Regions from separate parts of the Pedobacter sp. SAFR-022 genome, predicted to be linked through region 2. Evidence: riboswitches for the same ligand, from Rfam matches in the RefSeq annotation. Region 2 holds a riboswitch; the other holds the start of a gene.

Region 1 (3,420 bases), on a different contig from region 2:
ACCCGATCGCTGCAGCAGAATCAGCCGCCAGTACTACGCTGTCTTACCTGCTGGATGCTGAACGGGCGAGCCGCTTGATCGAGTATAATGCCAGAGACAAAAAGAACCCAAGCTTTATAGAAGTTGCTGACCGGCTAGTTGAAAAAACCTGGAAGACTGGAAAAGAAAAGGGCTATAAAGGAGAACTACAGACCGTGGTGAATAACCAGGTACTGAAGTACCTGATCATGCTTGCAGCGAATACCAGAGCTTCTGAAGTTGTACGCGGCCAGGCCTTGTATGAACTTGAAGAACTTAAAACCTGGATGAATAACAAACTGCCCAATGCTGATGCAAGGGATAAGTCGACCTACCTGTTCGCGCTGTCGCAAATAGATGAATTTAAACGGGAGCCCAACAAGTTTGTAACTCCTGAAGCTACCGAAATGCCTCCAGGCGCACCAATCGGCATGCCTGGCATGGACTTCTTAACTCAATGCAGTTACAACAACCTGTAACTATTTTGCCATAGGATAACCTTTATCCGTCCAATCGGCTTTGATGCTGGTTGGAAGGTTCAGGATCTTGGCATTGGTATAGCCTAGCTTTTGCAGCATAGTAAAAGCGGGCTTTACATTCGGGCAATGCTCAAAGGGGCAACAGCCACAATAAATGACAATCGGGCTGGTCTTCGGTTTATCCTTTAGTTCGGATTTAAGCTGTGCCAGCCCTTCTTCTTTACTTGCCGCAGCAAGTTTCTTTGCACCCTGGATGTTTCCCACGAATCCGATGTTGTAAATGTTCGGCTTTGCCGCCCTTGGATTCTGAAGGATGTCGACCAAAGTCTTGGTTTGCATCAGATGTTTATCCGGCCAGACCTGCTTTTTCAGGCTGAGGCCCTGCGCATTAGCTGTTACCACAAACAGCATACAGGCAAGGACATTTATACAAAGAAATTTAAGGTTTTTCATAGCTGGTAATTTTAGGTAAAGATAGAAGCTCCTATGCAAAGGGAAGCAACCAGGTTCAGAATAATATTTGGAGCAGAGCAACTGGTTGGACGCCGTTTACAATTTAATTGGCCTAAAATCCATTTTTCTTGTTTTATACTATTCTTTGTTGCATTTTTGTAGCTGCTTATAGAGAAAGATGGAGGGACAGACCCTGCGAAGTCTTAGCAACCTGTGCTTACAAGGTGCTACATTCTACTGGAGCCATTTCATCGCGGCTACAGAAAGATAAGTGATTCGAATCCTACCCCGGAATCTTGATTAAGCCTTTAGTATACACGCCTTTGCAATGATCTGCGAAGCAGGTATGCTTAATTACCTAGGAAATGAGCATTAGAGAAGAACTCGAAAAACGCATACTGATTATCGATGGTGCTATGGGCACCATGATCCAACGTTACCAGCTTACAGAAGCTGATTTCAGAGGAGAAAGGTTCAAGGATCATCCTTGCGACCTGAAAGGGAATAACGATTTATTAAACCTTACACGCCCTGATGTCATCAAGGCGATCCATCTGGAGTACCTGAAAGCAGGTGCCGATATCATAGAAACCAATACCTTCAGCACACAACGGATCTCCATGGCCGATTACCAGATGGAAGATCTGTCTTACGAACTGAGCTATGAAGGTGCAAGAATCGCCAAGGAAACCGTAAGGGAGTTTATGGCTGAACACCCGGAGCGCAGGAGTTTTGTAGCTGGGGCCATTGGCCCGACAAACCGCACGCTTTCCATGTCGCCCGATGTGAATGACCCTGGCTTCCGCGCCATTTACTTCGACGAGCTGGAAGCCGCCTATACCGAGCAGGTACGTGGACTGGTTGACGGCGGTGCTGATGTACTTCTGATTGAAACCATCTTTGATACGCTGAATGCAAAGGCTGCTATTGTGGCCATCAAAAAGTATGAACATGAAATAGGCCGTAAACTGGAGATCATGATCTCCGGCACGATTACGGATGCTTCCGGCCGGACCCTATCTGGCCAAACGGCAGAAGCATTCTTAAACTCAGTTGCGCATGCCAAACCGTTAAGCATTGGTTTTAACTGTGCCCTGGGTGCGAAAGAAATGCGGCCGCACATTGAAGAGCTTTCCGCAAAAGCAGGCTGCTACATTTCTGCTTATCCGAATGCAGGTTTACCAAATGAGTTCGGCGCCTACGACGAGCAGCCACATGAAACCGCACACTTCGTGGAAGATTTCATTGAGCATGGCTTTGTGAATATCGTGGGTGGTTGCTGCGGCACCACGCCTGATCACATCAAGTGCATTGCCGGGAAAGCGAAAAACGTACAACCCAGGAAGATTCCGTCCATTGACATGCACCTGCGTCTCAGCGGACTGGAACCTGTTACCATAACCCCAGAGAGTATCTTCGTAAACATCGGCGAACGGACCAACATTACCGGTTCACCTAAATTCTCCAAGTTGATCCTTGGAGGTGATTATGAGGGAGCACTCAGCGTAGCCCGCCAGCAGGTGGAAGGTGGTGCCCAGATCATCGATGTGAACATGGATGAGGGTATGATCGATTCAGAGGCTGCCATGACCAAGTTCCTTAATCTGATCGCCTCTGAACCGGACATTTCAAAACTGCCCATCATGATCGACTCCTCCAAATGGACGGTTATTGAAGCAGGTTTGAAGTGTATCCAGGGAAAAGGTATTGTGAACTCCATCTCCCTGAAGGAAGGTGAAGAGAAGTTTAAGGAAAGTGCAAGGAAGATCATGCAGTATGGTGCAGCTGTGGTGGTGATGGCCTTCGATGAACAAGGACAGGCAGACAACCTGGAACGCAGGATTGAGATCTGTCAGCGTTCCTACGACATCCTGGTGAACGAAGTGGGCTTCTACCCCGCCGACATCATCTTTGACCCGAACATTCTGACCGTGGGTACTGGCCTGGAAGAGCACAACAACTATGCGGTAGACTTCATTAACGCTACCCGTTGGATCAAGGAGAACCTGCCGCATGCACATGTGAGTGGTGGTGTTTCCAACATCTCTTTCTCTTTCCGCGGCAACAACACCGTGCGTGAAGCGATGCACTCCGCATTTTTGTACCACGCCATCAAGGCTGGCCTGACGATGGGTATCGTGAATGCGGGCATGTTGGAGGTGTATGAAGAAATTCCTCCAGTACTACTGGAACTGGTAGAAGATGTACTTTTCAACCGTCGCGATGATGCCACAGAGCGCCTGGTAGAATATGCAGATACGATTAAAAGTAAAGGCAAGGAAGTGGTGCGTAATGAAGCCTGGCGCAAAGGTACGGTTGAAGAAAGACTATCTCACGCCCTGGTAAAAGGCATTATAGAATACCTGGATGACGATGTTGAAGAAGCTCGTCAGCAATATGCTAAACCCATTCAGGTTATCGAAGGACCTTTGATGGACGGTATGAACATCGTGGGCGACCTGTTTGGCGC
Region 2 (3,420 bases):
ATAGTAGGCATTGCCCGTAATTGGATTTAGAGACAAAGGATTAGTGGTCCCGTAATGGGAACCAATTACATTGGCACATATGATATAGTGTTCTTCAGGATTGAACAACTCTTTCTTACCGAAGAGCCCTGTCCACCAGCTAAAGACATCTGAATTCGCCGTCAGTGCGTGACAAACCCAGATCACGTTATCTTTTTTTGCATTCAGCCGGCCATAAGTATGGTAAGCAACTCTGAAGTTCTTCAGTTGCTTACCACTTTCGAGTGTCAGGCCTTCTGCGGCATGAAAATATTGTACTTCGCTCATTTCAAATTAGCTTGCAACATCCGTACCCGAGATCTTCTGAAATGCCTGTTCAAAGTCAGCTTTTATGTCGTCAATATGTTCAATACCAACGGATACTCTCAATTGTGTAGGTGTTACACCTGCCTGGCGTTGTTCTTCAGCGCTCAATTGTTGGTGTGTTGTTGCAGAAGGCTGGATGATCAACGTTTTTGCATCACCCACATTGGCCAGGTGGCTCACCAATTTCAGATTGTCTACCAGCGTAATAGCCTGTTCTTTTTCCCCCTGAAGTTCAAAAGACAACACCGCGCCGAATCCATTCTGAAGGTATTTCTTCGCTAAAGCGTGATATGGACTGCTTTCTAGTCCAGGGTAACTTACACTCTTCACCGCAGGATGTTTCTCCAACCATGTTGCTAAAGCCAAAGCATTTTCAACGTGACGCTGTACACGTAATGATAAGGTTTCAAGACCCTGAATCAGTAAAAAGGAGTTAAAAGGAGAGATGGAAGGACCGAAGTCGCGCAAACCCTCAACTCTTGTACGGATTGCGAATTGAATGTTTCCAAAAGGACCACCAATTCCAAAAACATCATTGAACACCAGACCATGATAACCTTCGGACGGTTCGGTAAACTGCGGGTATTTACCATTGCCCCAGTTGTAGTTTCCGCCGTCAACGATTACACCGCCGATGCTGGTACCATGTCCGCCGATCCACTTCGTTGCCGATTCTACAACAACATTCGCCCCATGTTCCAGCGGCCTGAACAGGTATCCACCAGCACCAAAGGTATTATCTACGATCAATGGCAGATCATGTTTTTGAGCTATGGAGGAGATCCTTTCAAAGTCAGGAATGCTGAACGAAGGATTTCCAATGGTTTCTACATAGATCGCTTTTGTTTTCTCATCTATCTTGGCTTCAAAATCCTGCGGATTATCACCTTGTGCAAACTTTACTTCTATACCCAGCTTTTTGAAAGAGACTTTAAACTGGTTGTAACTGCCACCATATAGGTGTGTCGAAGAAACAAAGTTGTCGCCCGCTTGTAGAATGTTTGTCAAGGCAAGGAATTGGGCTGCCTGACCAGAACTTACCGCCACAGCAGCTACACCGCCCTCTAGTGCAGCGATACGCTTCTCAAAAACATCCGTCGTCGGGTTCATTAAACGGGTGTAAATGTTTCCGAATTCCTTCAATGCAAACAGGTTTGCACCATGTTCTGAGTTCTTGAATCCGTAAGAAGTGGTTTGATAAATTGGTACTGCGCGAGATCCTGTAGTTGGATCAATCTCTTGACCTGCATGTAGTTGCAGCGTTTCAAATTTATATGAAGTTGACATATCTTTAAATTAGTTAAAATTATTCTTGTAAAAAAGCGTACCCCGTTACGAGGCCTTCCTAATTGAATGGCTTAACATAGAAGGAAGATTTTTGAGTTTAAGATATGCAACAGCACATATCATCTGCAGCAGCTACAATTCTGCAAATGTTGGTTCCAGGTAGGATAAGAAGGTTGGATTGTGGCAAATGATTTTGTCTGACTGCCAACAGACGTTGATGGTTCGTTTTCATTTAGTTTAATATTATTTTTCCAGTGGCTCCATGCCCTCTGGTCAGGAATTGGCACCTTCTCGTGTTAGGAGGGTTGCCAGTGGGTTAATGAGCCTGTCTCTCGCCACTTCTTAATAAATCAAACCATTTACCGGTATTGATTAGTTCAGCATCGCTGATGTCACAAATGTATATTTTAGATCTTCAAGTTCAAAATTTTATTCTGAAAAAATATTTTCAGCTACCTAAAATTCGGATACTTGGAGCTAAAATATACGTTTGCCAAATAAAATAATTAGCCAAGGGCTTGGTTAAAATCTTCAATCAAGTCATCAACGTGCTCCAGCCCAACCGATATGCGCAGTAGGTTACCCGGGGTTTTGGTGTCAGGGCCCTCTACAGAGGCCCGGTGTTCGATCAGACTTTCTATGCCACCAAGACTCGTTGCTTGGGCAAACAACTTCACTTGATTAACCACCTTTTTTGCTTCTTCGAAGCCTCCTTTGATCAATACTGACATCATTCCACCGAAATCAGACATCTGTTCCTTTGCGATCTGATGTTGGGGATGTGAGGCTAGCCCTGGATAATAAACGGCTTCGATCTGCGGATGTTTTTCCAGGTACTGCGCCAAGGCCATACCATTGCTGCAGTGCCCGCGCATGCGGTAGGGCAATGTTTTGATACTTCGCACCAACAGGAAGCTATCGAAAGGTGATGGTACTGCTCCGCCAATTTGCTGGATATTACGGATTCGTTCCCAAACCTCATCCTTTTTCGCAGTAATCAAAGCGCCGCCCAGCACGTCGCTGTGTCCTCCAATATATTTAGTCGTGGAGTGCATCACAATGTCTGCACCTAAGGTAATAGGTTGCTGTAATATCGGTGAAGCAAAGGTGCTGTCGCAAGCCAGGATCAAATTATGCTTTTTGGTAATCGCACTGAGGGCCCTGATGTCTGTGATCTTCAATAGTGGATTAGATGGGGTTTCGATCCAAATCATCACCGTGTTTTCTTTGATGTAATCGGCAATGCCCCCGGTGTTGGTGAGGTCAACAAAATCGATCTCCAGACTGTCTTTAAAAATAGTCTGCAACTGTTTCTTAAAGCCCCAGTACATATCATCTGGTGCGATGATGTGGCTGCCAGGTTTCAGCGCCTGAAATACTGCCATTCCTGCTGCATTACCTGAGGAAAATGCGCAACATTCGACACCCTTTTCTAGCGTAGCGAGTAAATTTTCAAGCGTGGAGCGGTTTGGATTACTGACCCTGCTATACATATGTCCGCCTGGGTAGCCACCATTTTCATCCCTGAAAAATGTGGTAGATAAGCTAAGTGGCTGAGTAACATCACCCGTATTACTCTTTACTAAGTTCCCGGCATGTATGGCAATGGTTTCTGTTTTCATTTTAGTGTATTTTAAAAAACGTTCTTTTGATGAACAAAATTAAGGTTCGGAATTAATTGATCCACGCTTTGGCAGGATTTGTGTAAGTTATGATGAAAAAACAATTTTATGAAAAGAATATTAGTAATCGCAGCCATTTTGTGTAGTGCTATAATGGTGTTGCAAA

Evidence for each region. Region 2 has a riboswitch for S-adenosylmethionine ahead of ACTHQF_RS07120 (O-acetylhomoserine aminocarboxypropyltransferase/cysteine synthase family protein). Riboswitches for the same ligand answer to the same signal wherever they lie in the genome.
Region 1: another riboswitch for S-adenosylmethionine. It lies ahead of metH (methionine synthase); the one in region 2 lies ahead of ACTHQF_RS07120 (O-acetylhomoserine aminocarboxypropyltransferase/cysteine synthase family protein).

Annotation. Positions count from the first base shown of each region.
Region 1 covers NZ_JBQCME010000007.1:43,745-47,164, reverse strand. The annotation lists gene ACTHQF_RS15225 (zinc-dependent metalloprotease) at 1-497, shown strand, start outside; gene ACTHQF_RS15220 (rhodanese-like domain-containing protein) at 498-950, opposite strand; SAM riboswitch class I at 1,114-1,224, shown strand; gene metH (methionine synthase) at 1,316-3,420, shown strand, end outside.
Region 2 covers NZ_JBQCME010000002.1:283,018-286,437, forward strand. The annotation lists gene ACTHQF_RS07115 (homoserine O-acetyltransferase family protein) at 1-306, opposite strand, end outside; gene ACTHQF_RS07120 (O-acetylhomoserine aminocarboxypropyltransferase/cysteine synthase family protein) at 313-1,632, opposite strand; SAM riboswitch class I at 1,873-1,984, opposite strand; gene ACTHQF_RS07125 (trans-sulfuration enzyme family protein) at 2,139-3,254, opposite strand; gene ACTHQF_RS07130 (hypothetical protein) at 3,363-3,420, shown strand, end outside.